DNA from 3 places in the Ramlibacter sp. AN1133 genome. Region 1 is predicted to be linked to each of the others. Evidence: predicted binding sites of a transcription regulator. Region 1 holds the regulator's gene; each other region holds the start of a gene.

Region 1 (9,523 bases):
TGGTCACGAGGACCGCCAGCGGCAGCGACACGCCCAGGGGGAAGATCAACAGGCTGCCGGCCATGAGCGCCAGGCCGATCATCACCGCGCGGCCGGCGCCGACGCGGTCGATGTGGCGTGTCATCAGCATGTTGCCGGCCAGGCCGAAGGCGCCGAAGCACATGAAGTAGAAGCTCAGCGCGCCGGGCGCCAGGCCGAGCTTCTGGCGGAAGTACGGCGCCATGTACGAGAACAGCACGAACTGGCCGGCGGCGGAGAGCACGGTGACGCCCACGGCTACCATCAGCGCGCGCGAACCCAGCGTTTCCCGCCAGGCGGCGAGCGACAACGCCGGCGGCCTGATGCCGAAGGGCAGGGCGCGCCACACCCACGCTGCGCTCAGCATGCTGAACGCGGCGACCATGACCATCGCGCTGCGCCAGCCGAGCGTGCCGCCCACCAGCGCGCCCAGGGGCATGCCGATCACGGAGGCGAGCGACCAGCCGAGGAAGATGAAGGTGATGGCGCGCCCGCGCTGCGCCAGCGGCACCAGCAAGCCCAGCGAGGCTGCGGCCTGCGGCGTGAAGATCGCGGGCGGCAGCAGCGCCAGCACGCGCAACGCGAGCAGCCAGGCGAAGGACGGCGCGAAGGCGCAGGCCAGGTGCAGTGCCGCGTACCAGAGCATGGAGATCGACAGCAGCAGCCGGCGGTCCCAGCCGGCCACGAGGGAAGCGAGCAGCGGCGCGCCGACGCACATCAGCACCGCCCCGGCCGAAATCAGCTGGCCCGCGGTGGACACGGAAACCGCCAGGTCGCGGCTGATCTCGTTGAGCGTGCCCGGCACCACCATCACGCCGGTGCCGATCACGAAGTTGCCGAACAGCAGCGGCCAGAGGACGGAGGGCAGCGGCTCGCGGGCCGGCAAGGACGAAGCGAGCTCGGTGGCCATAGGGGACGCTGCCGCGCCGGGGCTTCAGCGGCGGACCTGGAGGGCGCCGGGATTGACGATGTTGGTGGGCGTGCCCTTGATGAAATTCACCACGTTGTCGAAGGCGGCGCCGAAATACAGCTCGTAGCTTTCCTGCTCGACGTAGCCGATGTGCGGCGTGCAGATGCAGTTTTCCAGTCGCAGCAGCGCGTGGCCCTGCAGGATCGGCTCGCTTTCGAACACGTCGATGGCGGCCATGCCGGGGCGGCCGCGGTTGAGCGCGGCGATCAGCGCCTCGGGCTCGATCAGCTCTGCCCGCGAGGTGTTGACCAGCAGCGAGGTGGGCTTCATGCGATTGAGGTCTTCCAGGCGCACGATGCCGAGCGTCTCGTCGTTCAGGCGCAGCTGCAGGGTGAGCACGTCGCTGTCGGTGAACAGGGCCTCGCGGCTCGGCGCGGCCATCAGGCCGTCGCCCTCCGCCCGGGCGCGGGATTCGGGGCTGCCCCAGACCTGCACGCGCATGCCGAAGGCCTTGCCGTAGCCGGCCACCAGCTGGCCGATCTTGCCGTAGCCCCAGATGCCCAGCGTCTTGCCGCGCAGGACCTGGCCCACGCCGAAATTGGGCGGCATGGAGGACGACTTCATGCCGGACTGCTGCCAGGCGCCGTGCTTGAGGTTGGCGATGTACTGGGGCAGGCGGCGCATCGCCGCCATGATCAGCGCCCAGGTGAGTTCGGCCGGCGCCACCGGCGAGCCCACGCCCTCGGCCACGGCGATGCCGCGCTCGGTGCAGGCTTCGACATCGATGTGGGCGCCGACGCGGCCGGTCTGGGAGATGAGCTTCAGGCGCGGCAGCTTCTCCACCAGTTGCCGCGTGATGTGGGTGCGTTCACGGATCAGGACGATCACGTCGGCGTCGCGCAGGCGCACGGAGAGCTGGCCGATCCCCTTGACGGTATTGGTGAAGACCTTGGCGGGGTAGGCTTCCAGCTTGGTGGCGCACTGCAGCTTGCGCACGGCGTCCTGGTAGTCGTCGAGGATCACGATGTTCATTCCCTCGATTGTGCCTTGCGGCCCGGTCTGGCCATGGCTGCGCTGCGCGCGTGCGTTGCAGCCCGCGCGGGCCAGCCAGAAAGGGCCGGCGCCGGGGGTTTCCCGCACGCTCCTAAGATGGCGGCTTTCAGCGAAGAGGAAATTTCCCATGACGATGTCGATGTACGCGGCGAGCATCCCGGTGTTCCAGCACATGCTGCGCAACCTGGCCCACATCCTGGACAAGGGCGAGGCGAGCGCACAGGCGCGCGGCTTCGACCCTTCGGCGCTGACCACCTACCGGCTCGCGCCGGACATGCTGCCGTTCACGCGGCAGGTGCTGATCGCCTGCGACGCCGCCAAGCTGTGCGCGGCGCGCATCTCCGGCGTGGAGGCCCCGAAGTTCGAGGACACCGAGTCCACCTTCGCGGACCTGAAGGCGCGGGTGCGCAAGACGCTGGACTACCTGCAGGCGGTGCCGGCCAGCGCCATGGACGGCAACGAGGACAAGCAGATCACCTTCCCGGTGGGGCGCGACAAGACGCGCACCATGACCGCGCAGGCCTACCTCACCACCTGGGCGCTGCCCAACTTCTTCTTCCATGTGACGACCACCTACGCGATCCTGCGGCACAACGGCGTGGACCTGGGCAAGGCGGACTACCTGGCCGGCGCGGCCGGGCGCTGACCCGGCAGGCCTGGCGCGTTCAGCAGCCCTGGGCCTCCAGCGCGGCCAGGCGATCGAGTTCGGCGCAGACGTCCGCCAGCCGGCCGGAGATCACCATGCGGCCGGCCGTGCTGCGCGGCGCGCTGGGCTCCAGCACGCGGACGACGCGCAGCGGCTTGAGTTCATGCGCCCGGGCCGGCCGGGCGGGCAGCGCGCGCGCCGGCGCGGCGGGCGAGGCATCGGTGGGCGGCACGAGGGCCGCGAGCAGGCCGCGGAACGCGGCGGCCAGGCGGGACAGCGAAAGGAATGCGTTTGCCATGTGACAGCTCCTGGGGAGACACAGGCAGGATTGGAAGAAAGGCTGCTGCCGCAGGGTGATGGCGAACGCCTCGCCATACGCCTGCCACCTGCGGCGGCCGCCGTGGCCTACATGAGCATCGTGTTGCGGATCAGGCCGACGGCGATGCCTTCGATCTCGAAGGGTTCGCCGGGCTCCACCACGATGGTCGGGTAATCCGGGTTCTCGGCATGCAGCTCGATCAGGTGCTTGTTGCGGCGGAAGCGCTTGACCGTGACGTCTTCGCCCAGGCGCGCCACCACGATCTGGCCGTTCTTGGCTTCGCGGGTGGCCTGCACGGCGAGCAGGTCGCCATCCATGATGCCGGCGTCGCGCATGGACATGCCGCGGACCTTGAGCAGGTAGTCCGGGCGGCGCTGGAACAGGCCGCTTTCCACGTAGTACGTCTTGTCCACGTGTTCCTGCGCGAGGATGGGCGAGCCGGCCGCCACCCGGCCCACCAGGGGCAGCGCGAGCTGCAGCAGGGTGGGCAGGGGCAGGTCGAACTGCTTGACCCGCGCCTCCTGGATGGCGCGCAGCGTCTCGCCGCGCAGGCGGATGCCGCGCGAGGTGCCGCTCACGAGCTCGATCACGCCCTTGCGCGCGAGGGCCTGGAGGTGTTCCTCCGCGGCGTTGGCGGACTTGAAGCCGAGTTCCCCGGCGATTTCCGCGCGGGTGGGCGGGGCGCCGGTGCGCTCGATGGCGCTCTGGATCAGGTCCAGAATCTGCTGCTGGCGCGGCGTGAGCTTGGGTGGCTCCATCGACGACTCCTGGTCCGTTGCGGTCATGCGGGCGTTGGTTGCCATGGCGGGACTGTGTTGATATCCAGTATCTGTATTTTTGAACAGTTTGGAGCGGAATGCAAGCGCACGAAAGAAGAATCGTCGTCCTGGCCACCGGCGGGACCATCGCGGGGCAGGCCGCATCGGCCGGCGACAACCTCGGTTACCGGGCCGCGCAGATCGGCGTCGGGCAGTTGCTGGCCGGGCTGGCCGGGCCGGCGGGCTTCGCCATCGAAGGCGAGCAGGTCGCGCAGATCGACAGCAAGGACATGGACTTCGGCGTGTGGCGGACGCTCGCGCAGCGCTGCGCGCACTGGCTCGCGCAGGAAGAGGTCGCCGGCATCGTGGTCACGCACGGCACCGACACGATGGAGGAGACGGCCTTCTTCCTGCAGGCGGTGCTGGCGCCGGCCAAGCCCGTGGTGCTGACCGGCGCGATGCGGCCGGCGACCTCGGTGGCCGCCGACGGGCCGCAGAACCTCGCCGACGCACTGGCGGTGGCCGGCTCGGGGCAGGCGCGCGGCGTGTGCGTGCTGTTCGCCGGCACGGTGCACGGCGCGCGCGACGTGCAGAAGGTGCACGGCTACCGGGTCGACGCGTTCGCATCGGGCGATGCGGGCGCCGTGGCGTACGTGGAAGAAGGGCGCTTGCGCGTGCTGCGGGCGTGGCCCGAAGGTGCGACGGTGCAGGCAGTGCAGGCGCTGCCCGATCCCGCGCAGTGGCCGCGCGTGGAGATCGTCTCGAGCCACGCGGGCGCGGGCGGTGCGTTTGTGCAGGCGCTGGTGAAGGACGGCGTGCGGGGGCTGGTGGTCGCGGGGACCGGGAACGGGACGGTGCACCAGGCGCTGGAAGCGGCGCTGCTGCAGGCGCAGTCCCAGGGCGTGGCGGTGCGGCGCACCTCGCGCTGCCTGCAGGGGCGGGTGCTGCCGCACGCGGGCGACCGCCTGCCGGCGGCGGAGGGGCTCACGCCCGTGAAGGCGCGGATCGCGTTGATGCTGGAGCTGATGGGGCGTTGAGACGCGCGCGAAGCGCTGGGGTTGCGCGCGCTTCGCGGCTTACCACCAGCCTACGGATTGCGGCCCGCCGTAGGCTCGGGTGACGCCAGGAACCCCAGCGATGCGCGAAAAGAGCAGCCGCGGCTTCTGCGGTCCGTAGGCTGGGGTGACGCCAGGAACCCCAGCGATGCGCGCCAGCGCGGCGCCGGCTTCAGCAGTCCGCCAGCGCCTCCAGCGCCCGCGCCGTGATCTCGTCCACGTTACCCATGCCGTCGATCTTGCGCACCTTGGGCGCGTTCTTCGGATCGCCCTTGGCCCAGTTGCTGTAGTACTCCACCAGCGGGCGCGTCTGCGCGGCGTAGACGTCCAGGCGCTTGAGCACCGTCTCCTCGCGGTCGTCGTCGCGCTGGATCAACGGCTCGCCCGTCACGTCGTCGCGGCCTTCCACCTTGGGCGGATTGAACTTGACGTGGTAGGTGCGGCCGGAGGCGGGATGCGAGCGGCGGCCGCTCATGCGCTCCACGATGGCGGCGAAAGGCACGTCGATCTCCAGCACGCAGTCGATCTTCACGCCGGCGGCCTTCATGGCCTCGGCCTGCGGGATCGTGCGCGGGAAGCCGTCGAACAGGAAGCCGCGCGCGCAGTCCGGCTGCTCGATGCGCTCCTTCACCAGACCGATGATGATGTCGTCGCTGACCAGGGCCCCCGAGTCCATCACCTTCTTGGCCGCCAGGCCCAGCGGGGTGCCCGCCTTCACCGCGGCGCGCAGCATGTCGCCGGTGGAGATCTGCGGGATGCCGTACTTCTGGCACAGGAAGGTGGCCTGCGTGCCTTTGCCGGCGCCCGGTGCGCCCAACAGGATCAGTCTCATGGGAATCCTCGGATGGTCTGGAAGTCGGTCGGCACTGCGGGCCGAGCGAAGCCGTCGCGCCTGTCGTCGCCGAGGATAGCACGCACCCTCCTGCGCGGAACTTACGCGCCGCTCGCGTTTCCTTGCCCTGCGGCAAAGAGAGCGCGCACGCGCTCGAGGTCTTCCGGCGTGTCGACGCCGGCGCCCGGCGCGGTGGCGCTCACGTGCACGGCGATGCGGTGGCCATGCCAGAGCGCACGCAGCTGTTCCAGCGCCTCGCACGCCTCCACCGGCGCCTGCGGCATGCGCGGGAACGCGCGCAGGAAGCCGGCGCGGTAGCCGTAGATGCCCACGTGGCGCAGCGGCGCGGGCTCGGGTAGCGCGCTCACGCCCTGGGCGAAGCCGTCGCGCCACCAGGGGATGGGCGCCCGGCTGAAGTAGAGCGCCAGGCCGTCGGCCTGCAGCACCACCTTCACGATGTTGGGATTGAGGAAGTCCTCGACGCTCGCGACCGGGTGGGCGGCCGTGCTCATGCTGGCCTGGGGGCGCTCGCGCAGCAGGTTCGCCACCGCGTCGATCAGCGCGGGGTCGATCAGGGGTTCGTCGCCCTGCACGTTGACCACCAGGTCGTCGCGTTCCAGCCCGAGCTGCTCGCAGGCTTCCGCGAGGCGGTCGCTGCCCGAAGGATGGTCGGCGCGCGTGAGCACGGCGCGCACGCCGTGGGCGCTGCAGGCGTCGGCGATGCGCTCGCTGTCGGTGGCGACCACGACCTGCGCGGCGCCGGACTGCTCGGCGCGATGGGCGACGCGCACGACCATGGGCAGGCCGCCGATGTCGGCGAGCGGCTTGTCCGGCAGGCGCGTCGAGGCCAGCCGGGCGGGGATCAGGACGGTGAAGCTCACACGAGCGGGGTGCGGGGAGGCAGGCGCTCCAGTTCCTCGTCGCTCAGCGTGCGCGCCTCGTCTTCCAGCAGCACGGGGATGCCGTCGCGGATCGGATAGGCGAGGCGGGCGCTGCGCGAAAGCAGTTCCTGGCGCTCGCGATCGAAGTCCAGCGGCCCCTTGGTGACGGGGCAGACGAGAAGCTCAAGCAGGCGGGGATCCATGCCGGGATGATAGCCGCGCGTCGAGGAGGCGATCGAGGTCCTGCCAGAACGCCGCCGGAATCTCGACCTGCAGCGGGACGGCCCACGCATCCGGCCGCAGTTGCCACAGCTTGACCGCATCCTTCTCGGTGCACAGCAGCGTCGCGTCCTTCGGGATCGCGGCGGGCAGGTGGACGAAATCGTGGTGGTCGGGCAGCGCGTAGCTCGCCGCCAGCGTGAGGCCCGCGGCGCGCAGCATGGCGAAGAAGGCCTCGGGCGAGGCGATGCCGGCCAGCGCGATCACGGGCACTCCGCGCAGGTCCGCCAGCGAACGGCGCGCGCCATCGCCGCGCAGCGCCTCGGCCGCCAGCGTGCGGCGCAGGACGTGACCCTCGATGCCGGGCGTGTCCGCGTCGCGCAGCACCAGGTCCACCGTTCGCGGCCACGGTTCGCGCAAGGGGCCGGCGGGCAGCAGCAGGCCGTTGCCGATGCCGCGCCGGTCGAAGACGCAGATCTCGATGTCGCGGGCGAGGGCGTGGTGCTGCAGCCCGTCGTCGCTCACGATCACCTGCGTGGCGGGATAGGCCGCCAGCAGCGCGCGGGCGGCCTGCGCGCGCCTGCGGGCCACGAACACCGGCAGGCCGCCGTTGCGGCGCAGGAGCAGCGGCTCGTCGCCGGTGACGGCCGGGTCGTCCTGCGGGCGCACCTCGCGGCAGTCGCGGCTGCTGCGGCCATGGCCGCGCGACACGACGCCCGCGCGCAGGCGGCGGCGCCGCAGGTGCTGGAGGATCGCGAGCACCACCGGTGTCTTGCCCGCGCCGCCGGCGATCACGTTGCCGACCACGATCACGGGCACCGGCAGGCGTTCGACGCGGCGGCGGCCCGAGGCATACAGGCGCCCATGCAGCGCGGAGCCCGCGCGATAGACGAGCGAAACAGGCCACAGCAGGCCGGCCAGCGGGCCGCGGCGCAGCCAGGCCCGCTGCAGGCCGCTCACTTGCTGCCTGCCTGCGCGGAGGACTGCGTGGCGAACGTGATCTGGGTCAGGCCGATGCGGCGCGCGGCCTCCATCACCGTGATCACGGACTGGTGGGTGGCGGTGGCATCGGCGCTGATGATCACGACCGAGTCCTTGCCCGCCTTGGCCGCTTCGGCCATGGATTCGGCCAGCGCCTCGGGCCCGCGGCCCGTCACGGGGTGCTTGTTCACCATGTAGCGGCCGTCGCTGGAGACGGCGACGATCACCTCGCGCGGGTAGTCGCGCTGCGCGTCGGTGTCGGCTACCGGCAGGCGCAGCTGCATCTCCGTGAACTTGCTGTACGTGGTGGTGAGCATCAGGAAGATCAGCACCACGAGCAGCACGTCGATGAAGGGGATCAGGTTGATCTCCGGTTCGTCCTTGGCGCGCGGGCGGAAGTTCATGCCGGCCTCCGCCGGGCCACTCCAAGGAGGCCGAAGCCCCCCCGGGAGGCAGCGCAGTACACGCAGTGACAAGCGTGGGGGCTCATGCTCTGCGGAGGTTGTTCAGGTGGCGGGCGAAGCGTTCCGCGGCCAGTTCCAGCGTCAGCAGGTATTCATCGACCCGGCCGCGGAAGTAGCGCCAGAAGATCAGCGCCGGGATGGCCACGATCAGGCCGAAGGCCGTGTTGTACAGCGCCACCGAGATGCCGTGCGCGAGCTGGGCCGGGTTGCTGCCCGTCGCCACGCCCGTGGCCGACTGCGAGCCGAAGATCTCGATCATGCCGATCACCGTGCCCAGCAGCCCGAGCAGCGGCGCCGCCGAGGCGATCGTCGCCAGCGCGTTGAGGTAACGCTCGAGGCGGTGGGCCACCGCGCGGCCGGTGCTCTCCATGTTCGCGCGCAGGTCGGCCTCGGTGCAGCGCGGATCGGAATTGAGCGCGCGAAAGCCGCTGGCCAGCACCTCGCCGAGCGCGGAGTTCTGTTCGAGCTGGCGCACCACGTCGGGCGAGGGCACCGACGCGCGCGAGACGGCCAGCGCTTCGTCCAGGAGCTTCGGCGGGGCGATCTTGGCCGTCTTGAGGCTCAGGAAGCGCTCGATGACGAGTGCGAGGGCCAGGATGGAGCAGGCAACGAGGGGCCAGATCGGCCAGCCTGCGGCTTGTATGATCGAAAGCAAACGGGGTCCTCCGCCGGGTGTACTGCCGGCAGCGACGCATTGCGCGCTGCCTGCCGCGGATTATCGCGGACTTGCTGCGCTGTCAGACCACAAGTACCGCGCGTAGGACGGCTCGACGTCGCCGTAGGACGACACTCACAAAAGTTGTGGATAACTTTGTTGAGAACCGACCTTCCCCCCCGCGCGGACCCGCGCCAATCCTGCAACGTGACAGAACGATGACCAAATGAGCAGGAAAATTCCTTTCAAAATCAATGACTTGCTCGACGGAATCAGCGTCACAGCCCATCTGTGGGCGTTTTCCCCCGCTTTCGGGACTCTGTGGATGAATTTCCATGGGGTTTTCCCTGAGGAATGGGCGCTTTGTTGACGGACGGCACCTCGGCAGGCGTGCGGGTCTGGGCGGTGGGCGCCCTGTGCCGCGCCGTGGCGGACGCGCTGGAGGCCCGCTTCAACCCGGTGACCGTGCGCGGCGAGATCAGCGGCTTCGCGCGCGCGGCCAGCGGGCACTGCTACTTCTCGCTGAAGGATGCGCAGGGGCAGGTGCGCTGCGCCATGTTCCGCCGCAGCGCCAGCCTGCTCCCCTTCCAGCCGCGCGATGGCGAGCTGGTGGAAGTGAGCGGGCGGCTGGGCGTGTACGAGCAGCGGGGCGACCTGCAGCTGGTGGTCGAGAGCATGCGGCGCGCGGGGCAGGGCGCGCTGTTCGAGCAGTTCCTGCGGCTGAAGGCGAAG
Region 2 (9,523 bases), on a different contig from region 1:
GCGGCCTGGCCCCTGCCTGGAAGAACAGGTCGGCCACCCACCCGCGGTGATAGGTCTTGTGGTTGACGACGTGCAGCAGGATGTCGGCACGGCTCATGGCCCCCGGGCCGCCGTCGACGAAGCGGAACGCGACGACCTCGGCGTGCGCGTCTTCCGGCAGCGCGTCGGCGTAGGCCACGTACCACTGGTCCATGAGCGCCTGGGCCTGGCGCAGTTGGGCCAGCGGCGTGGGCTCCTTCGTGTTGAGTGCGGTGAAGCCATGCGGCCGCCCTTCCAGGTGCGCCTGCCAGATCTGGTCGACCACGTACGCGTGGTTCAGCGTGTGCACCATGTTGCCGAACAGCGTGGGGCGCGCGGCGGTCGCCACTCCCTCCGGCAGTTCGGAGACGGCCTGGAACAGCCTGGCATTGGCCCAGGCGCTGTAGCGCGTGAGCCTTCGGATCTGGGTGGCGGCACTCATGTCCGCATGCTACTTCGGGCCAGCTGCCGGCAGCGCCGTGGCGCCACGGATCGTTCAGTGGAAATTCCGCGCAGGGTCCCGGCCGCGGCCAAGACGACCCAGCAAGGGCGTGAGGTCCTCCAGCTGCTCCGCGATCAGGTGCTTGACCTGCCCGCCGCTGTCGACGTCGCGCTGCCACACGCCGCGCACGGCCATCAGCTTCGAGTGGAGCAGTGCATCGCGCTGCTGTTCGCGCACGTGCTTCCACACGATCACGTTGACCGGGCCGGTCTCGTCCTCGAGCGTGACGAAGATGGTGCCGTTGGCGGTCTGCGGCTGCTGGCGCACGGTGACGATGCCGCAGGCGGCGGCCTTGCGGTTGTGGGGTAGCTGGTCCAGTTCCTGCGCGGTCAGGAGCTTCATGCGCTTGAGGCGCGATCGCAGCAGGGCGACGGGATGGCGCCGCAGCGTGAAGCCCATCGCGCTGTAGTCGAAGAAGATCTCCTCGCCTTCCCTGGCCTCGGGCAGCAGCAGCGCCTGTTCGTTGATCGGCGCTCCGCGCAGCATGCCCGGCGCCTTGTGCTGCGCCGAGGCTTCCCAGACCTGCTGGCGGCGGTGGCCGGCGAGGGACTGCAGCGCGTCGGCGGCGGCGAGGGCGTTGAGGTCCTTGAGATCGAGCTGCGCGCGCAGGGCGAGGTCTTCGACGGTGGTGAAGGGGCGGTCGCAGCGGGCCTGGACGATGCGTTGGGCGCCGGCTTCGGTGAGGGAGCCGACCATCCTCAGGCCGAGTCGGACGCTGGGGCGCAACTGGGGCCGCAAATTGGGGTCAGATTCCAATTTCGTTCCGAAATTGGAATCTGACCCCAATTTGCTATCTGCCGCCAACGTGCAATCCCAGTCGGAGAACGAGACATCCGGCGGCAGCACCTTCACGCGATGCCGCTGCGCATCCTGGATCAACTGCGCGGGCGCATAGAAGCCCATGGGCTGCGAGTTGAGCATCGCGGCGAGGAAGGCCTCGGGCTCGTGGCATTTGAGCCAGCTGCTGTCGTACGCGAGCAGCGCGAAGCTGTAGGCATGGCTTTCGGGAAAGCCGTATTCGCCGAAGCCCAGGATCTGCTTGAAGATGGACTCGGCGAATTCCAGCCGGTAGCCGTTCTTCAGCATGCCCTGGATCAGGCGGTCCTGGAACTTGTGCACGCCGCCGCTGCGCTTCCACGCCGCCATGGAACGCCGCAACTGGTCGGCCTCGTCGGGCGAGAAGCCGGCGGCGATCATGGAGATCTGCATCACCTGCTCCTGGAAGATCGGGATGCCCAGCGTGCGCTCCAGCGCGGGCCGCAGCGCCTCTTTCTCGAAGAGGACCTCCCCGCCATTGCGCAGCCGCTCGCGCGCCTTCAGGTACGGATGGATCATGCCGCCCTGGATGGGGCCGGGCCGCACGATCGCGACCTCGATCACGAGGTCGTAGAACACCTGCGGCTTCAGGCGCGGCAGCATCGACATCTGCGCCCGGCTCTCGATCTGGAACACGCCCACCGTGTCGGAGCGGCAGATCATGTCGTAGGTGGCCTGGTCCTTGTCGGGGATGTCGGTGAGAGCGAACGGGCGGCCGCGGCGCTGGCCCACGAAATCGAGGCAGCGGCGGATGGCCGTGAGCATGCCCAGCGCCAGCACGTCCACCTTCAGCAGGCCCATCTCGTCGAGGTCGTCCTTGTCCCACTGGATCACGGAGCGATCGGGCATCGCCGCGTTTTCCACCGGCACCAGCCGCGTGAGCTTGCCCTGCGTGAGGACGAAGCCGCCCACGTGCTGCGAGAGATGGCGCGGAAATCCCATCAGCTCCTCGGAGAGCTCCATCCACAACGCCAGCGTCTTCTCCGCGACCTCGAGGCCCAGGTGCGCCGCCAGTTCGCCCAGCTTGCCGACGCGCAAGCCCCGCTCGTCGAACCAGAAGTGGTCCTTGGCGAAGGCGTCGACCAGCGCCTCCGGCACGGCGAGCGCCTTGCCCGCATCGCGGATCGCGCTGCGCGAGCGGTAGCTCGCGACCACGGCGGCGATGGCGGAGCGGTCGCGCCCGTACTTGCGGTAGATGTACTGGATCACCTCCTCGCGCCGCTCGTGCTCGAAGTCGACGTCGATGTCGGGCGGCTCCTTGCGCTCGCGGCTGATGAAGCGCTCGAACAGCAGGTCGGAGCGCGCGGGGTCGACGGCGGTGATGCCCAGGCAATAGCAGACGGCGGAATTGGCCGCCGAGCCGCGCCCCTGGCACAGGATGCGCTGCGAGCGCGCATAGCGCACGATGTCGTGCACCGTCAGGAAGTACATCTCGTAGGCGCAGTCGGAGATCAGGTCCAGCTCGCGCACGAGCTGCTTGCGCACGCGCCAGGGCACCCCTTGCGGATAGCGCTGGCCCGCACCCTCGATCGTGAAGCGGCGCAGGGCCTGGCGCGGCGTGAGCCCCGCGGGCACCGTCTCCAGCGGGTACTGGTACTTGATCTCCTCCAGGCTGAAGCTGCAGCGGTCCGCCACCGTGATCGTGTGTTCCAGCCATTCCGCGGGATAGAGCGTGGCCAGCCGCATGCGATGGCGCAGGTGGCGCTCGGCATTCGGCTGCAGCGCGAAACCGCATTCGGGCACGGGCTTGCCCACGCGCACGGCGGTCATCACGTCCTGCAGCGGCTTGCGCGAGCGCGCGTGCATGTGCACGTCGCCGGCGGCCACCACTTCGATGCCGGTGCGGTCGCTGGCCTGCTGCAAGGCCTGCTGCCAGAGTTCGTCGTCGCCATCGAGCAGCAGTTCGCCGGCGAGCCAGGCGCGCTCGCCGAAGATTCGGCAGGCCCATGCGATGCGTTCGCAAAGGTCTTCGAGCGGCAGGCCGTGTTCGGGCGCGAGCAGGATCTCGCAGTCCTGCAGCAGGGGGAAATCGCTGCGGTCCCGCGCGCAGACGTACTCGCCCTTGTCCGCCTGCATGCGCGCCGCGGTGATGAATTCGCACAGGTTGCCCCAGCCGCGCACGTTGCGGGCGAGCGCGACGAGACGGAATCCGTCGAGGGCGAATTCGGAACCCAGGATCAGCTTGAGCCCGAGCTTCTTCGCCTGCGCATGCGCGCGCACCACGCCCGCCACCGAGCATTCGTCGGTGATCGCCAGCGCCGTATAGCCCAGTTCCTGCGCGCGCTGCACCAATTCCTGCGGATGCGAAGCCCCGCGCTGGAAGCTGAAATTCGAGAGGCAATGCAGCTCGGCGTAGTCGGGCAGCCAGGACATGGTGGGCCTTCAGGCGTAGAGGCCATGCAGGAACCACTGCGCGCGGTCCTGGTCGGCCGCGAGCCGCTCGCGGAACACCCACAGCAGGCCCGCGGAGACGCTGCGGGCGATGAAGTAGTCGCGCAGCACGGGGGCGGGGGATTGCGGGTCCCACCAGGCGGCTTCGAGGCGGCGGGCGCGGGTGAGGAGCTGCAAGGGCCCCTGGTACAGGGGCTTGTCGCCCTTGACGTGCAGCTTCAGGGGCTCGCGGAGGATCCAGGGGGGAAGGAGCGCTTCGTGGATGGATGCGCTCTTCGTAGGCTGGTGGTGACCGGAGGGAACCCCAGCGGGGGGCACCGGAACATCGCTGGGGTTCGCCTTCGGGCTCACCGCCAGCCTACGAACCCCACCAACCGCCAGCCCGCGCGCCCCACCAACCGCCAGCCCGCGCACCCCACCAACCGCCAGCCCGCGCCCCCCACCAACCGCCAGCCCGCGCACCCCACCATCGCCGCGCGCGGGGACCGACTGCTGCATGCACTCCGGCCGATGGTCCTCCTGCGGCGCCAGCACGCTCACGTTCTGCTCCCCCAGGCGCACGCTCAATCGCTCCACCAGCTGGTGCAGCTTCTCCCCCGGCTTGTTGTCCTCCGGCAGCAGGCTCGTCGTGAGGCCGCCCCAAGGCACGGTTTCCAACGTGCGGAGGCGCAGCGCGTTGGCCGGCGCGGAGAGCGCGGTGCGCGCGAGCTGTTCGCCCGCCAGCCGCCGCAGGTGCCCGATCTCCTGCGTGGGCTGCGCGGTGCGCAATTCCAGCCGCTCGCTGGGCGGCAGCAGCCTGCCATCGAGCCGCCGCAGGTCCAGCGTCCATTCCAGTTCCAGCGCCAGCACGCCCAGGTTGCGGCCCTGCAGCCACGATTGCAGCCGCGACAGCAGGTGCTGCCCGGTGAAGAGAAGATCCTGCGTCGTGCTCGCGAGCGCCGGCAGTTCCAGCTTCTGGTCGAATTCCGGCGGCAAGGCGAGCCAGGCATAGCGCTCGGGCCGCTGCCCGTACGCGCTGTCCAGCGCCTGCAGCAGTTCCGCGCCGAAGCGCCGGCTCACCCCCGCGCGCGGCAAGGCGCGCAACTGGCCGAAGGTGGTGCAGCCGATGCGCTCCAGCGTCGCGAGGTGCGGCGCGGCTGCACTCAGGGTGGACAGCGGCAGGTCGTCGGGGACCTGCTCCGGCGCCTCCACCGCATTGCGCTTCATGCGCAGCAACGACAATGCCACGAGCGCGGTCGCCCCCGCCGCCCAGGCGTCGAAGCGCAGTTCGCAGCCTTCCTTCAGCAGCCTGCGCAGCAGGCGCTTGCGCCCGCCGAACAGGCGCTCGGACGCGCCCGCCTCCAGCAGGATCGCTTCGTCGACCGACGCCACCCGGGGAGTGAACTGCAAGGCTCGCCATCCCCAGGCGGTGCGGTCTTCATCCGGCGAGGGTTGCAGTGCGATCCAGTACATGCGATCCACTCCGTGGCGGCACGGCCGGTTCGGCGGTGCGCCGGGACTTGCGCGCGGCCAGCAGCGCCGCCAGCCGCGCGGGCTGCGCCTGCAGCGCCAGCGGCTGCAGCAGCGGCGGCCCGCGGCGCTTGAGGATGCTGACCTGCATCTCCTCGGCGCCTTGCACCATCAGGCGCAGCCGCGCCGGGCTCGACTGGTGGCGCGCCGGCATCGGGCGGAACACCACCAGCAGCTTTTCCGACGCCTGCGCGCACAGGTGCAGGCGCCGCAGGTCCTCGCTGCGAGCCTGCGGCAGCCACGCCAGCACGGCGCAGACGTCCGCGCAATGCAACGACTGTTCCGCGGCCCACAGGCGGGCCGCGGGCTTTTCGGCGTGCACGCACAACAGCCGCTCGGGAACGATGCCCAGCGCGCGCAGGGACGGGCCGAAAGGCTGGTAAGGTGCATTCACCAGCACGGCCGGCTCGCCGCGTGGCTGCATGGCCTGCGCCAGCGCCGGCCCCACGAGCTGCCAGACGTGCTGCTGCTGTTCCTGCTGCAGCACTTCCACCAGGCTTCCCAGGGGCCAGCCGCCGCCGGGCAGCTGCGCGTCGAGCGCGGCATGGCCGGTGGGCAGCGTGCGTTCCTGCGCCTGCGCGAGCTCGCGCCCCCGCCACACCTGGGGCGGAAGGACGAACTCGGGGCAAGGGGCGGCGGCGGTCATGGGAAGCTAAACTACTGGTTGTTTATACAGCTTTTTCGGCACGCCGGATACAAGACGATCGCCCCCCGTCGCTATCCGCCGGCCGATTCCGTACAAACTCCCCACTTCACCCACCACAGCGCATTCCCCGGGAGTTTCTGGCCTTGTTCCGGCTGTTCGAAAAACTGGTCCACCCCTATCCGGAGCAGGTTCCGCAGGATCTACCGAAGGGCTTCTTCGCCTTCCTCTGGGCCTGCACGGCCGGCTTGCGCCGCTACCTGCTCGCCTTCGCGCTGCTGGTGGCGGCCTTCAATGCGTACGAGGCCTGGCTGTTCTCCGTGCTGGGCCGCGTCGTGGAATGGCTCACCCACACCCAGCCGGGGCAGTTGTGGGAGCAGCAGCGCCACGCCATCTTCCTGTTCGCCTCCGTCCTGCTCGCGAGCACGTTCCTGCTGGCCGGCTACACCACGCTGAAGCACCAGGCGCTGTCGATCAACTTCCCGCTGCGGCTGCGCTGGAACTTCCACCGCATGATGCTGGGCCAGAGCATCGGCTTCTACTCCGACGAATTCGCCGGCCGCATCACGACCAAGGTGATGCAGACCGGCCTGGCGGTGCGCGAACTGCTGTTCACGTTCATCGAGATCGTGATCGGGCTCGGCGTGTACTTCGTGGCGATCCTGGGGCTGGTCGCGGGATTCGAGAAGCGGCTGATGCTGCCCTTCCTGGGCTGGATGACGCTGTACGGCATCTCCATCTGGTACTTCGTGCCGCGGCTGGGGCGCATCGGCAAGAAGCAGGCGGATGCGCGGGCGATGATGACCGGCCGCATCACCGATGCGTACACCAACATCTCCACCGTCAAGCTGTTCTCGCACACGCACCGCGAGGCCGGCTTCGCGCGCGAGGCCATGTCCGAGTTCCGGGCCACCGGCTACCGGCAGATGCGGCTGGTGAGCGGCCTGAACATCGTCAACCACGTGATCACGGTGTTCCTGCTCCTCGCGTCCTCGGGCTACGCCGTGTGGCTGTGGAATGCCGGGCAGGTCGGCCCCGGCGCGGTGGCTGCCGTCACGGCCATGGCCCTGCGCATCAGCGGCATGGGCACGACGATCATGTGGGAGATGGCGTCGCTGTTCGAGAACATCGGCACCATCCAGGACGGCATCGCCACCCTCACCCGGCCCAAGCTGGTGGTGGACCAGCCCGGCGCGCGGCCGCTGGCGATCACGCGCGGCGAGGTGCGCTTCGAGGGGGTGCGCTTCGGCTACGGCAAGCCGGAACCGATCATCGACGACTTCAACCTGGCGATCCGGCCGGGCGAGAAGGTGGGCCTGATCGGCCGCTCGGGCGCGGGCAAGTCCACGCTCGTGAACCTGCTGCTGCGCTTCTACGACGTGGAAGGCGGCCGCATCCTGATCGACGGCCAGGACATTTCGCAGGTCACGCAGGACAGCCTGCGCGCCGCCATCGGCATGGTGACGCAGGACACCTCGCTGCTGCACCGCTCCGTGCGCGACAACATCGTGTACGGCCGCCCCACCGCCACCGAGGAGGAGATGGTGCGGGCGGCGCAGCGCGCGCAGGCGGACGACTTCATCGCGCACCTGGGCGATCCGCACGGCCGCAAGGGCTACGACGCGCACGTCGGCGAGCGCGGCGTGAAGCTCTCCGGTGGCCAGCGCCAGCGCGTCGCGATCGCGCGGGTGATGCTCAAGGACGCGCCCATCCTGCTGCTGGACGAAGCGACCAGCGCGCTCGATTCCGAAGTGGAGTCCGCGATCCAGGCCAGCCTGGTCGACCTGATGCAGGGCAAGACGGTGATCGCCATCGCGCACCGGCTGTCGACCATCGCCGCGCTCGACCGGCTGGTGGTGATGGACCAGGGCCGCATCGTGGAGGAAGGCGACCACCGCAGCCTGCTCGCGCGCGGCGGCCTGTACGCGCGCCTGTGGCAGCACCAGAGCGGCGGCTTCCTCGGCGAGAGCACCGAGGAAGAGGAGTCGGAACATGCCTAAGCGGCTGAAGCCGGCGGACTTCCTGCGCGATGCGCCGGAGATGGCCCGCGTGCTGATCGGGGCCGTGCTGCTGGTGGACGGCGTGGGCGGCCGGATCGTCGAGACGGAGGCCTACGACCGGGAAGATCCCGCATCGCACAGCCACTCGGGGCCGACGCCGCGCAACCAGGCGATGTTCGGGCCGCCGGGGCGGGCGTACGTGTACCGCTCGTACGGGATCCACTGGTGCCTGAACTTCGTCTGCCGCGAGGAAGGGCACGGCGCGGGCGTGCTGATCCGCGCGATCGAGCCGCTGGCGGGGCTGGAGACGATGTGCGAAAGGCGGGGCTTGCACGAGCCGCGCCTGCTGTGCTCAGGACCGGGGCGCGTGGGGCAGGCGCTGGGCATCGTGCATGCGTTCAACGGCCACCGGCTGGACCAGCGGCCGTTCGAGGTGCATGCGGCGGACCGGGACTACGAGGTGGTCGTGGGGCCGAGGATCGGGATCTCGAAAGCCGCGGACGTGCCGTGGCGCTTCGGGCTGGCCGGCTCGAGGTTCCTGAGCCGGCCGTTCCCGAAGGGGTGAACCCGGGATTCCCGCCTGCGCGGGAAGGACGGGTGGAACCGTTTACCGCGGCGAGTAGACGCGCGTGCCGTTGGTCTCGATCACCGTGATCGGCGGATCGCGCATTTCCGTGATCACCACGCTGGGCTTGCCGCTCGTGCGCGCGCTGGCCGCGGACGCGCGGGCCGGGCCGGCGCCCAGGGCCGCCGTGTTGGGCGCCACGGGCGCCGCAGCGAAGGTGGTGGCCGGCAGCACGGTCACGCTTGCATGCATCGCACGATCGGCCGCAGCCGGCGGCACCAGCACGATGTCGCCCGCCACCTGCGTGTGCGGCAGTCCGGCGCGCTCGGCGGTCTGCCGGTCGGTGAACAGCGGCGCCGGCGAGGACGAGGACGGACGCTGCGTGCCGGTGCGTTCCAGCCGGATCGTGTTGGGCGGCACGTCGGTGCCCGAGGGACGCGGCAACTGCGCCAGCCCCACCGGACGGCAGTTGGCGGTCTGGTCGAAGACCATCTGCGAGCCGCGCGGGAAGCGCTGCGACAGCGCCTCGTGCAGCGGCAGGCTCATGTCGACGGGCGACTCCAAACCCTGGTAGACCACGCGGTTGCTGCCGTCGTAGACGGTGTAGCAGGCCATGGCATTGGCGCCGGCGAGAAGGAGGCCTCCCAGCAGTGCGAACTTGAATTTCATCTTTTCGGTCCTTTCGCCACGCAGACGCGGCTCGGGTTCAACTGCCGCGATGATGAGCACGATACCGCGCAAAGTCCGCAGGTCAAGCCAGTGAGAGCTTGTCAGCGCCCATCCCGCGGCCTTAGCGGACGTCACCAGCGGGGTGGAGAGTGGCCCGGCGGTTCGGAAGGACGCGGCCAACCCGCCGGCGTGCGGCCGAGATGGGCGCTGTGGCGCAGGCCACACAGCTGGCCGAAGCCGGAAGGCACGGTCTCCAGGTAGGGCTCCAGGGCGGGCGGCGTGACGGAGAAGCCGTCCGCCACCCGGCCGAGTTGCCGGATCCAGTGGCCGGTCTGTGCCAGCGAGAGCTGGACATGCCAGCTCCCGCCTTCGAGCTGCTGCCGCCGCAGCGCTACCGCGGCGCCGAATGC
Region 3 (9,523 bases), on a different contig from region 1:
CAGTTCCTGCACGACGCGCGCCTGCAGGCGGTCCTTGGGTGCCTTGTGCGGGTCGCGGCCGGGGCGCTGCGCCAGCTGTAGCTTCAGGCGTACGAAGTCCAGAGGATGGAGCGTTCGCATCATGGCCATCTCGCCAGTGGGTGCGATCACGAGGTGCTCGAACTTGCGGCTGCTGGCCAGTTGCTCTCCCTGGTCCGCCTGGACCGCCCAGAAGTCGTTCTCGTCATCCGACATGCGCAGCGGGTGCGGATCGCCGGCGGTGGCGTACCGCCGGATGATGTCGATCTCGAAGCCCGGATCGTTGACCGCGGTCTGCAACTGGTCACTCTTCACCTTGAAGGTCGGGTCGGCTCGCCGAAATACCTCGATCAGCGATCGCGCGTCGCTGCGCTTCAGGCGCGAGCTGTATGCCCGGAACTTCGCAGCCTCGAACAGGAGGTCGAGGTCCATGGTCGCCAGGGCGCCGGCTTCGACGCGCACGCCGGCCGCCGTCTCATAGGCGTACAGCGCATGGGTGCCGACGGTCAGGAACTGGTCGGAGAGCCCCGCCTGGTCCAGGGCGGCCAGGCTTCGCACCACGACGGCCGGCGTCCGCCCGACGCGGTATGCGCGGTTCAGCCGGCGCTGCTCCTCCAGGGTTGCCTTCATGGCCTTGAGCCTGGCTTCCGCCGGCGCCTTTCGTGAGTGGAAAGCGGCGTAAATCGCCTGTGTCCTGTCGTCCTGGGGGCCCAGACTGGTCTCGCCGCCAGAGGGGCTCACGCGGATGAGGTAGACGCGGCCGTCCACTGTCTTCCAGCGCATAGATCCGCGGACCTCGGCAGCCTCAGCCTTGGCGCGAACGTAGTTCGCCCACGCAGCGGCGGCGTCGCTGAGCTGACGCAGTTGCTTCTCTTCAAGGTCGATGAACTGGAACACGTTTCCGAGCGATTAATGTGATTGGGAGATTACTAGGAAAGTCGAATAAATTCAATCATCTACGGTTGCCCAATCCTGTCCGCAAACGCTGCGCCCCGGTACGAACCAGAGGACTCTATATAGCGCTATAGAATATGCGCGCGAGATAAAAGGCCGACATGCGCATAAGAAGCGGCGACAGTTCCATAATCGACCCTAATTCACCATAATCGACCCTATAGCCCCATCCCGGGGAGCGAGGCCGCTTCATGGAAGTCTTCCACCGAACCCAGCTTGCCGCCGACCTGGCCAAGAAAATCCTACACGTCGCGCCAGGCTCGGCGGCCGGGTCGGGCCTGTTCCTGGCGGCGCCGCGCCGCACTGGGAAGTCCACCTTCTTGCGGGAGGATCTGCGCCCGGAACTGGAGTCGGCAGGCGCCCTGGTGGTGTACGTCGACTTGTGGAAGGACAAGAAGGCCGACCCGGGCGTGGTGATCGTCAACGCCGTGCGGTCGGAGCTGGCCAAGCATGAGAGTGCCCTGAAGCGCCTGGCGCGCAACACCGGCCTCGAAAAGGTTTCCGTCGCCGGCGTGGGGTTCAACCTCCAGCAGGTGGGGCTCGGTGACGGGGTGTCGCTTTCCGACGCGCTGGCGGCACTCTCGGACGAGGAGAAGCGGCCGATCGCCTTGATCATCGACGAAGCCCAACACGCCATCACGAGCGAAATGGGCAGCGACGCCCTTTTCGCCCTGAAGGCCGCGCGCGACGAGCTCAACAGCAGTGCGCACCACGGCCTGCGCCTGGTGGCGACAGGTTCGAACCGCGACAAGCTCTCCATGCTGCGCTCCAGTCGCGACCAGGCATTCTTCGGCGCGCCGCTGATCTCGTTTCCCCCGCTCGGGAGGGACTACGTGGAATGGTTCTGCGCGGGAGCGGGGCTCGCCGCGCCGCTGGACGTGGACGACACCTTTACGCTGTTCAAGGAGGCCGCGAACCGGCCGGAGATTCTCGGGGCCGCTGCAGACGAACTGCGATTCGACTTCGAGCTGCGACCGGAGGAGGTTCGCGAACGCTTCCGCGCTGCGGTGCGCAAGCAGATCGAAGAGAGCAGCCAGGAGTTGCTGCGTGTCGTGCACAGCCTCACCCCGGCGCAGGCAACCGTGTTGCGCGTGCTGGCCGGCCGCGGCAGGGGCTATGCACCCTTCGAGGCAGCAACCCTCACCGCCTATGGCGACGTGCTGAAGGGGCTCACCGGCGACCCTGCCGCCATGCTGGACGTGGCGCAGGTCCAGACGGCGCTGCTTGCGTTGCAGGAGAAGGCGCTCGTGTGGCGTGCGGCTCGCGGGGTGTACGCGCTGGAAGAGAGCAGTCTGGCGGACGTGATGGCCAGCCACGGGATGCTCGACGGCGTGCCTGGCACCCAGCAACGGGTCGAGCGCGAACGAGAGCGGCCGGCGTGAGCGGCTGGGTGGAGCGGTGACGTGCGTCGTGGCCTGAACAAGAAATTCAGGGCCGGCGTGCCTCGCGTTCACGCCGATCTTTCGGTGCACGTTCTCGCCCTCGACGGTGATGTGCTTCACGTGCTCCCGCCCGGGGATCTTGCGGGTGGCGGCAGCGGGTATCGGTACGAGCGCCTCGTTGGCCTTCATTACGAGGAGCGTCGTTATGGGACCTCCAGCGCCAGTTCCATGTTTTAGGTGGACAACTACCAGGTGGAACTCATCCAAAGAGAATCGACCACTTAGCGGCATGGAGGCGCGGCTGGCCCTGAGGCCCGCCGGCGACTATGGCCTCGTAGTAGCCCTTGGTCGACCAGGCGGCGCCCTGGGTCGCCAGTTCCTTGCGCGGTTTGTGGCTGGTCTCCATCTTGAAATTGCTGGTCTTGTCATCGATGCTGGCACCCCAAAGAGCGGATGATTCGCCCGAGGGCGACCTGTCCCTGTGAGTTCCACGGCCGGCGCTCCGCTCGCACGGGCTGTACCTGCTGCCTCTCTTCGCGCTGGCCTGCCTGTTTTGGTCGCACAAATCGTTCGCCGCGCGCGAACAGGGCGGCTTCCTGGCGAAGAACGTCGAGATCTCGATCTCGGTGGCGCAGCGACACCTGAGAATCGCGGAGCAGAAGAAGGCCAACGAGACGCTGGCGAACATGCCGGCGCACCAGGGCACCAGGGCCCGGAACAGCGACCACCTGCAGTAACTCTTGAGTCGTTATTCTTGAAGGATTCGATTTTCGGCCGAAGCCCTGTCAGGGACTTGCAAGAATAGCTCATCTGTATTAACGTACAGGGTTGATGAGTCAGAGCCCTCTCGAAGTCACCTCCGCCCCGACCGCGACTGCGGAACGGCTCATTCGCTTCGAGACGCCAAAAGACTTTCAGGGTCGCCCAGGGTTCCGGGCAAACCTCCCTCCTCGTGAGGGAACACCGTTCCGGATCATCGGCGGCTACGGCTTCAAGAAGGTGAACTGGCTGCGGTGCGGGTTTTCCAACTGCAAGACACTCCACGGAGCCGGCTATGTGATCCGGAACGCGGCCGGCCTAGAGACCAACATCGGGCATTGCTGCGGGAAAACGCTGTTCGGCGCGGACTGGCACGCTATGTACGAGCAGTTCGAGACGCAGCGCAAGGTGGAGGCGCTGCAAGACGTGCTGGCCCGCGTTCTCACCACGCGGGAGGCTACCCTGAAGCAGGCGCGAGCCGCGTTCGACGCGCTGCAGCCAGCCGCCGACCAAGTGGCCAAGATCGTAGCGACGCTGGATGGCTACGGGCCGGTGAAGCGCGCGTTCTGGGAGTGCGTGAAGCAGCGCGGCTCGCTTGCCTACTACCGGGATCTCACGGAAGACGAGCGTGCGATGGCCGGCGGGCAGAAGGCGGTGCGCGAGACCAAGGGCCACATCGAGGGCATCTATGCAGCGACCGTGAATGCGCGGGAGCTGGCGCGCACCTTGAAGTTCAAGGTGATCGTGCCGCTCACCGACATCCAGCCGGAAGCGCTTTTGGCCATGCCCTATCGGCAACTGGAGCAGCGGCTGCGCGAATACGCCGACATGGCGGGGATCGTGCAACAGGCCGAGGTCTTCACCGAAGACGCGGCCAAGTTCGCGAAGCCCCTGAACTGGCACAAGTTCGAGCAGTTCTGCGATGCATCCAAAGTCCGCATGGACCATCAGGGCTACAAGGCCCTGCGGACGCTCGCCGGCACGCTCTAGCCGCCATCCTCCTTCTCGGTCGCCCGTGCGGTTGCGGATGCGGTGGCGTACCGCAGCAACCTGGGTTGCGCAGATGCTGGCGTCGACCTTGTCGCGCGCCAGGAAGGTGAGACTCGCTTCAATGGACTCGCCGGCAACAGTAGTTCTTAGACACGTTGGTTATCTAAATATTAATCAAGATAACCGGCAGTCACCCTAATTGAGCCTAGTCGCCTTAGCTCAGCAGCTGCCGCTCTGTGTGAAATTCCGCTCTAGTGCGGTCCGTCGGTCACAGGCGTATCCGCCGAGGCAAGGGCACGTGGGATACTGTACGCATAGCCAGTATCTAGTCATGTCGAACCTCGCCGCCCTGGAGTGGGCAGAAGACCCCGCCGAGCCGGCCCCGCCACCACGCAGGGCACGCGCGGCCGTGCGTGAAGGGGAGCTTCCGAAGGGTGTCTGGAAGGGCAGCGAGCTGGGCTCGCAGATCGGCGAAGCGGTCCCGTCTGGATGGGAAGCCCTGGACCGGGAGCTTCCCGGCGGTGGCTGGCCGCTACGATCGATCACGGAGATCCTGACGCCGCAGCCGGCGGTGCTGGAGTGGCGCCTGCTCGCAGGCGGCCTGGCCAGCGCCGTGGCGGCCGGTCGGGAAGTGATTCTCGTGGGCCCGCCCAAGCCGCCCCACCTGCCAGGGCTGCTTCACGCCGGCCTCGATGAGCGCAAGCTGGTGTGGATCCAGGCCAGCACGCCGGCGGAGCGCCTGTGGGTCACCGAGCAGCTGATCAAGTCCAACTCGGTGGGCGCGGTGCTCGCGTGGCTGCCGCAGGCCCGCCAGGAGCAGATCCGCCGGCTTCAGGTGTGCTCCCAGGGCTGCGACGCCACGGTGTTCCTGTGCCGGCCGGAGGCGGCTCGCCACGAGTCGTCGGCCGCGCCGCTGAGGGTGCACGCCACCTACGGGCTCGATTGGGAGCTGGTGGTGGACGTTTTCAAGCGCCGCGGGCCGGCGCACGCCGCGCCACTGCGGCTGCCGTCAATCCCCGGCGGGCTCGAAGCGGTGCTCACGCCGCGGCTGCTCGCGCCCAGCCGCATGTTCCAGGTTCCGGAGGCCGTGGATGCCGCTGTGGGCAGTGCTGCACCCAGCCGCCGACCCGCCAAGCAGCTCGCCCTCGCTTGAGGCCCTGCAGGGCATCGCGACCTGGGCGCTTCAGTACACCCCGCGCGTCGCGATCCTCGAGGAATCGGCCATCGCGATGGAGCTGGAGGCGAGCGCGCGCCTGTTCGGCGGCCGCCGGCGGCTGGTCGAGCGCATCAAGGCCGAAGCAGCGGAGCTGGGCCTCGCCGCGCCCAGCTGGGCGCCGACCAGCCTGGCGGCGCTGGCCCTGGCGCGCGCCGGCGCCACCAACGGCTTCGCCAAGCCCCTGCAGCAGGTGCTGGACGCGCTGGCCTTCCCGACGCTGACCGCGGCGCGCGCGCACGAGGCGACGCTCGCCCGCCTGGGCTGCCGCACATTGGGGGACGTTCGCGCGCTGCCGCGAGGCGGCATTTCCCGGCGCTTCGACGCCGCGGTGCTGCTGGCGATGGATCAGGCCTATGGACTGCGCCCGGAAAGCCACGCGTGGGTGCCAATTCCCGATCGCTTCGCGCAGCGGCTGGAGCTGATGTCGCGGGTGGAGCTGGCACCGGCGCTCCTGTTCGGCGCACGCCGACTGCTGATGCAGCTGTGTGGGTGGCTCGCGGCGCGGCGCAGCGGCATCACCTCCTATACCTTGCGCTGGGCCCACGATGCGATGCGATCGAAGACGGCCGGCGACGGAGGCGAGCTCACGATCCGCACGGCGGAGATCACCCGCAACGTGGAGCACCTGTGCCGCCTTCTCGCGGAGCACCTGGCCAAGGTGCAGCTCAAGGCCCCCGTGGGCGACCTCGAGCTCGTGGCCGACGATGTGCAGGCGCTGGAGGAGAAAAGCACTGCGCTGCTGCCGGACCCCACCCAGTCCAGCGAGTCGCTGGCCCTGGTGCTGGAACGCGTCGCCGCGCGCCTGGGGCCCGAGCGGGTGCTGCGGCCCGTGGCGCGGGAGGACCACCGGATGGAATGGATGGTGCACTGGCAGCCGGCGCAGGAGCGCAGCCGCGCCGGCCCACGCCGCGCCCGCGCCTGCCGCAGCCCGCCTACCGCCTGGCCGAGCCCCTGAAGCTTGCGTCGCGCGGTGATCGCCCCGTCTACCAGGGGCCCCTGGTGCTCCTGTCAGGGCCGCATCGCCTTGAAGGGGGGTGGTGGCACCGGCTGCCGGACGCCGGCGGCGGCACCACCGCGCAGAACGTGGTGCGCGACTACTGGGTGGCCCTGAGCCAGCACGCCGGAGTGCTGTGGATCTTCCAGACCCGCCTGGGCGAGGACAAGTCCGCCTGGTACCTGCACGGCGTGTTCGCCTGAACGCCGCGACCATGATCCCGACGCAGTACGCCGAGCTCTGGTGTCTCTCCAACTTCAGCTTCCTGCGCGGCGCGAGCCACGCGGAGGAACTGGTGGAGCGCGCCAAGGAGTTGGGCTATGCGGCCCTGGCCATCACTGACGAGTGCTCCATGGCAGGCATCGTGCGCGCGCACGTCGCCGCCAAGGAGCACGGACTGAAGCTGCTCGTGGGCGCGCAGTTCGAGGTGCAGGCCGCTGCGGCCTTCACGATGGTGGTGCTCGCGCGCAACCTGGCCGGCTACGGCAACCTGTGCGAATTCATCACCCACCTGCGGCGCGCCTCCGAGAAGGGCACCTACTCGCTGCACGCCGACCAGGTGACCGGTTCGGAGCTGGATGACTGCCTGGTTCTGGTGGCGCCGCGGCGCGGCCTGAAGCAGTTGGAGATCGACCAGGTGGCAGCGTGGACCGTGGAGCGGTTCGCGGGCAGCTGCTGGATGATCGCGCTGCGCGAGCGGGTACTGGGCGACGAGATGTGGCTGCACATGCTGCGCCAGGCGAGCGCGCGTCTGGGCATCCCGCTCGTGGCCGCCGGCGATGTGCACATGCACGTTCGATCGCGCAAGCCTCTGCAGGACGTGCTCACCGCCACCCGCGTGCGCAAGCCCCTCACCGAGTGCGGCGAGGCGCTGCAGCCCAACGCGGAGCGGCACCTGCGCACGCGCCTGCGCCTGGCGCAGCTCTATCCCGAGGACCTGCTGCAGGAGACGCTGCGCGTCGCGGAACTGTGCGAATTCACGTTGGAGCAGATGAAGTACCAGTACCCCTCGGAGGTGGTCCCCGAAGGCGAGACGCCCAAGAGCTACCTTCGCAGGCTCACGTACGAGGGGGCAGGGCAGCGGTGGCCGGACGGACTGTCCGAGAAGGTGCAGACGCTCATCGAGCACGAGCTCGCTCTCATCGCGGACCTGCGCTACGAGATGTACTTCCTCACGGTGCAGGACATCGTGCGCTTCGCCAGGTCCCGCCAGATCCTGTGCCAGGGTCGCGGGTCGGCTGCGAACTCCGTGGTGTGCTTCTGCCTGGGCGTGACGGAGGTGGACCCGGACCGCATGAGCACGCTGGTCGAGCGCTTCATCTCCCGCGAGCGCAACGAGCCCCCGGACATCGACATCGATTTCGAGCACGAGCGGCGCGAGGAGGTCATCCAGTACCTGTACACGAAGTACGGCCGGGACCGCGCCGCGCTGGCGGCCGCGGTGATCAGCTATCGCCCGAAGTCCGCGATCCGCGACGTGGGCAAGGCGCTCGGCTTCGATCCCGACGTGGTCGACGCGCTGGCCAAGGACCACATGTGGTGGGACGCCGCGGCCGTGCGCGAGGAGGAACTGGCCGCCCTGGGCCTGTCCGCCGACGACCTGCAGGTGCGCCAGATGCTGGAGCTCACCGGGCAGATCATGGGATTCCCGCGGCACCTGTCGCAGCACGTGGGCGGTTTCGTGCTCACGCGCGGGCCGCTCTCGCGCATGGTGCCGATCGAGAACGCCTCCATGGTCGATCGCACAGTGATCGAGTGGGACAAGGACGACCTGGACGCGCTGGGCCTGCTGAAGGTGGACGTGCTGGCCCTGGGCATGCTCACCGCGATCCGCAAGGCGCTGGAGTTCATCAGCCAGAGGAAGGGCTTCGTCTTCGGCCTGCAGGACGTGCCTGCGGAAGACCCCGCCACCTACGACATGGTGTGCAAGGCCGACACGGTGGGCGTCTTCCAGATCGAGAGTCGGGCGCAGATGTCGATGCTGCCCCGGCTGAAGCCACGCACCTTCTACGACCTCGTGATCGAGGTCGCCATCGTGCGCCCGGGCCCGATCCAGGGTGGCATGGTGCACCCGTACCTGAATCGCCGGATGGGCAAGGAAGAAGTGATCTATCCCAGCGAGGCGCTGAAGGCCGCCCTGGGCCGCACGCTGGGCGTGCCAGTGTTCCAGGAGCAGGTGATGCAGATCTCCATGATCGCCGCCGGCTTCACAGCGGGCGAGGCGGACGGCCTGCGTCGCGCCATGGCCGCGTGGAAGCGCAAGGGCGGGCTGGAGAAGTACCACGACCGTTTGGTGGACGGAATGATCGCGCGCGGCTACGAGGCGGAATTCGCAAAGCAGGTGTGGCAGCAGGTTCACGGCTTCAGTGAGTACGGCTTCCCCGAGAGCCACGCCGCGTCTTTCGCGCTCCTGGTGTACGCGAGCTGCTGGATCAAACGCCACCACCCGGCGGAGTTCCTCGCCGCGCTCCTGAACTCCCAGCCCATGGGGTTCTACTCGCCCTCGCAGCTGGTGCAGGACGCGAAACGCCACGGCGTGGACGTGCGCGCGGTCGACGTGATGGCCAGCGACGTGGATTGCACGCTGGAGGACCTGCCCCACGCGCCGGCGGTGCGCCTGGGTCTCCGCATGATCGACAAGCTCAAGGGCGAGTCGGCGCAGCGCATCGTGCGGGCGCGCGCGAGCGCGCCCTACGACAGCGCCGACGACCTGGCGCGCCGCGCGGGCCTGCAGCAGCACGAGATGAAGCTGCTGGCCGCCGCCGACGCGCTCCAGAGCCTCTCGGGCCACAGGCGGCAGCAGGTCTGGGACGCCGCGGCGCTGCGGCCGGCGCCGGAGTTGCTGCGCGACGCTCCGATCGAGGAGGAGATCCTGGAGCTTCCGCCTGCGCCGGAAGGTGAGGAGATCGTCTTTGACTACGCCTCCATGGGCCTGACGCTGCGGCGCCATCCCCTCGCGCTGCTGCGCCCCACGCTGGCGGGGCGCGGCCTGAAGACGGCCGCAGACCTGCACGACCTCCCGAATGGCCGGCGCGTGCGGGCCTGCGGCATCGTCACGCTGCGGCAGCAGCCCAGCACGGCCAACGGCACCATCTTCGTGTCCCTTGAGGACGAGACTGGCGTGCTGCAGGTGATCTGCTGGAAGAGCATCCGCGAGGAGCAGCGAGACGTGTTGCTGCGCGCCAAGCTGCTAGCCGTGACCGGCGTGTG

The links. Region 1 encodes LexA, which represses DNA repair genes until DNA is damaged. Its sites were predicted from a motif close to ACTGTATNNNNATACAGT; they were not measured.
Region 2: a site for LexA is predicted at 5,896-5,913, ahead of imuA (translesion DNA synthesis-associated protein ImuA). Genes of this name have one in related genera too.
Region 3: a site for LexA is predicted at 4,409-4,426, ahead of imuA (translesion DNA synthesis-associated protein ImuA). Genes of this name have one in related genera too.

The regions. Positions count from the first base shown of each region.
Region 1 covers NZ_JBBKTQ010000031.1:44,331-53,853, forward strand. Annotated here, with positions in the region: gene WG923_RS27025 (MFS transporter) at 1-928, opposite strand, end outside; gene WG923_RS27030 (D-2-hydroxyacid dehydrogenase family protein) at 953-1,960, opposite strand; gene WG923_RS27035 (DUF1993 domain-containing protein) at 2,109-2,627, shown strand; gene WG923_RS27040 (hypothetical protein) at 2,647-2,925, opposite strand; gene lexA (transcriptional repressor LexA) at 3,033-3,731, opposite strand; gene WG923_RS27050 (asparaginase) at 3,803-4,741, shown strand; gene adk (adenylate kinase) at 4,932-5,591, opposite strand; gene kdsB (3-deoxy-manno-octulosonate cytidylyltransferase) at 5,693-6,472, opposite strand; gene WG923_RS27065 (Trm112 family protein) at 6,469-6,675, opposite strand; gene lpxK (tetraacyldisaccharide 4'-kinase) at 6,656-7,651, opposite strand; gene WG923_RS27075 (ExbD/TolR family protein) at 7,648-8,076, opposite strand; gene WG923_RS27080 (MotA/TolQ/ExbB proton channel family protein) at 8,159-8,791, opposite strand; gene xseA (exodeoxyribonuclease VII large subunit) at 9,146-9,523, shown strand, end outside.
Region 2 covers NZ_JBBKTQ010000004.1:310,616-320,138, reverse strand. Annotated here, with positions in the region: gene WG923_RS07745 (DinB family protein) at 1-460, opposite strand, end outside; gene WG923_RS07740 (error-prone DNA polymerase) at 515-3,709, opposite strand; gene WG923_RS07735 (Y-family DNA polymerase) at 3,719-5,179, opposite strand; gene imuA (translesion DNA synthesis-associated protein ImuA) at 5,145-5,882, opposite strand; gene WG923_RS07725 (ABC transporter ATP-binding protein) at 6,026-7,879, shown strand; gene WG923_RS07720 (DNA-3-methyladenine glycosylase) at 7,872-8,444, shown strand; gene WG923_RS07715 (hypothetical protein) at 8,487-9,113, opposite strand; gene WG923_RS07710 (CoA transferase) at 9,245-9,523, opposite strand, start outside.
Region 3 covers NZ_JBBKTQ010000009.1:5,319-14,841, reverse strand. Annotated here, with positions in the region: gene WG923_RS14075 (GSU2403 family nucleotidyltransferase fold protein) at 1-915, opposite strand, end outside; gene WG923_RS14070 (AAA family ATPase) at 1,164-2,354, shown strand; gene WG923_RS14065 (hypothetical protein) at 2,614-3,042, opposite strand; gene WG923_RS14060 (hypothetical protein) at 3,186-4,103, shown strand; gene imuA (translesion DNA synthesis-associated protein ImuA) at 4,435-5,256, shown strand; gene WG923_RS14050 (Y-family DNA polymerase) at 5,195-6,274, shown strand; gene WG923_RS14045 (hypothetical protein) at 6,319-6,516, shown strand; gene WG923_RS14040 (error-prone DNA polymerase) at 6,528-9,523, shown strand, end outside.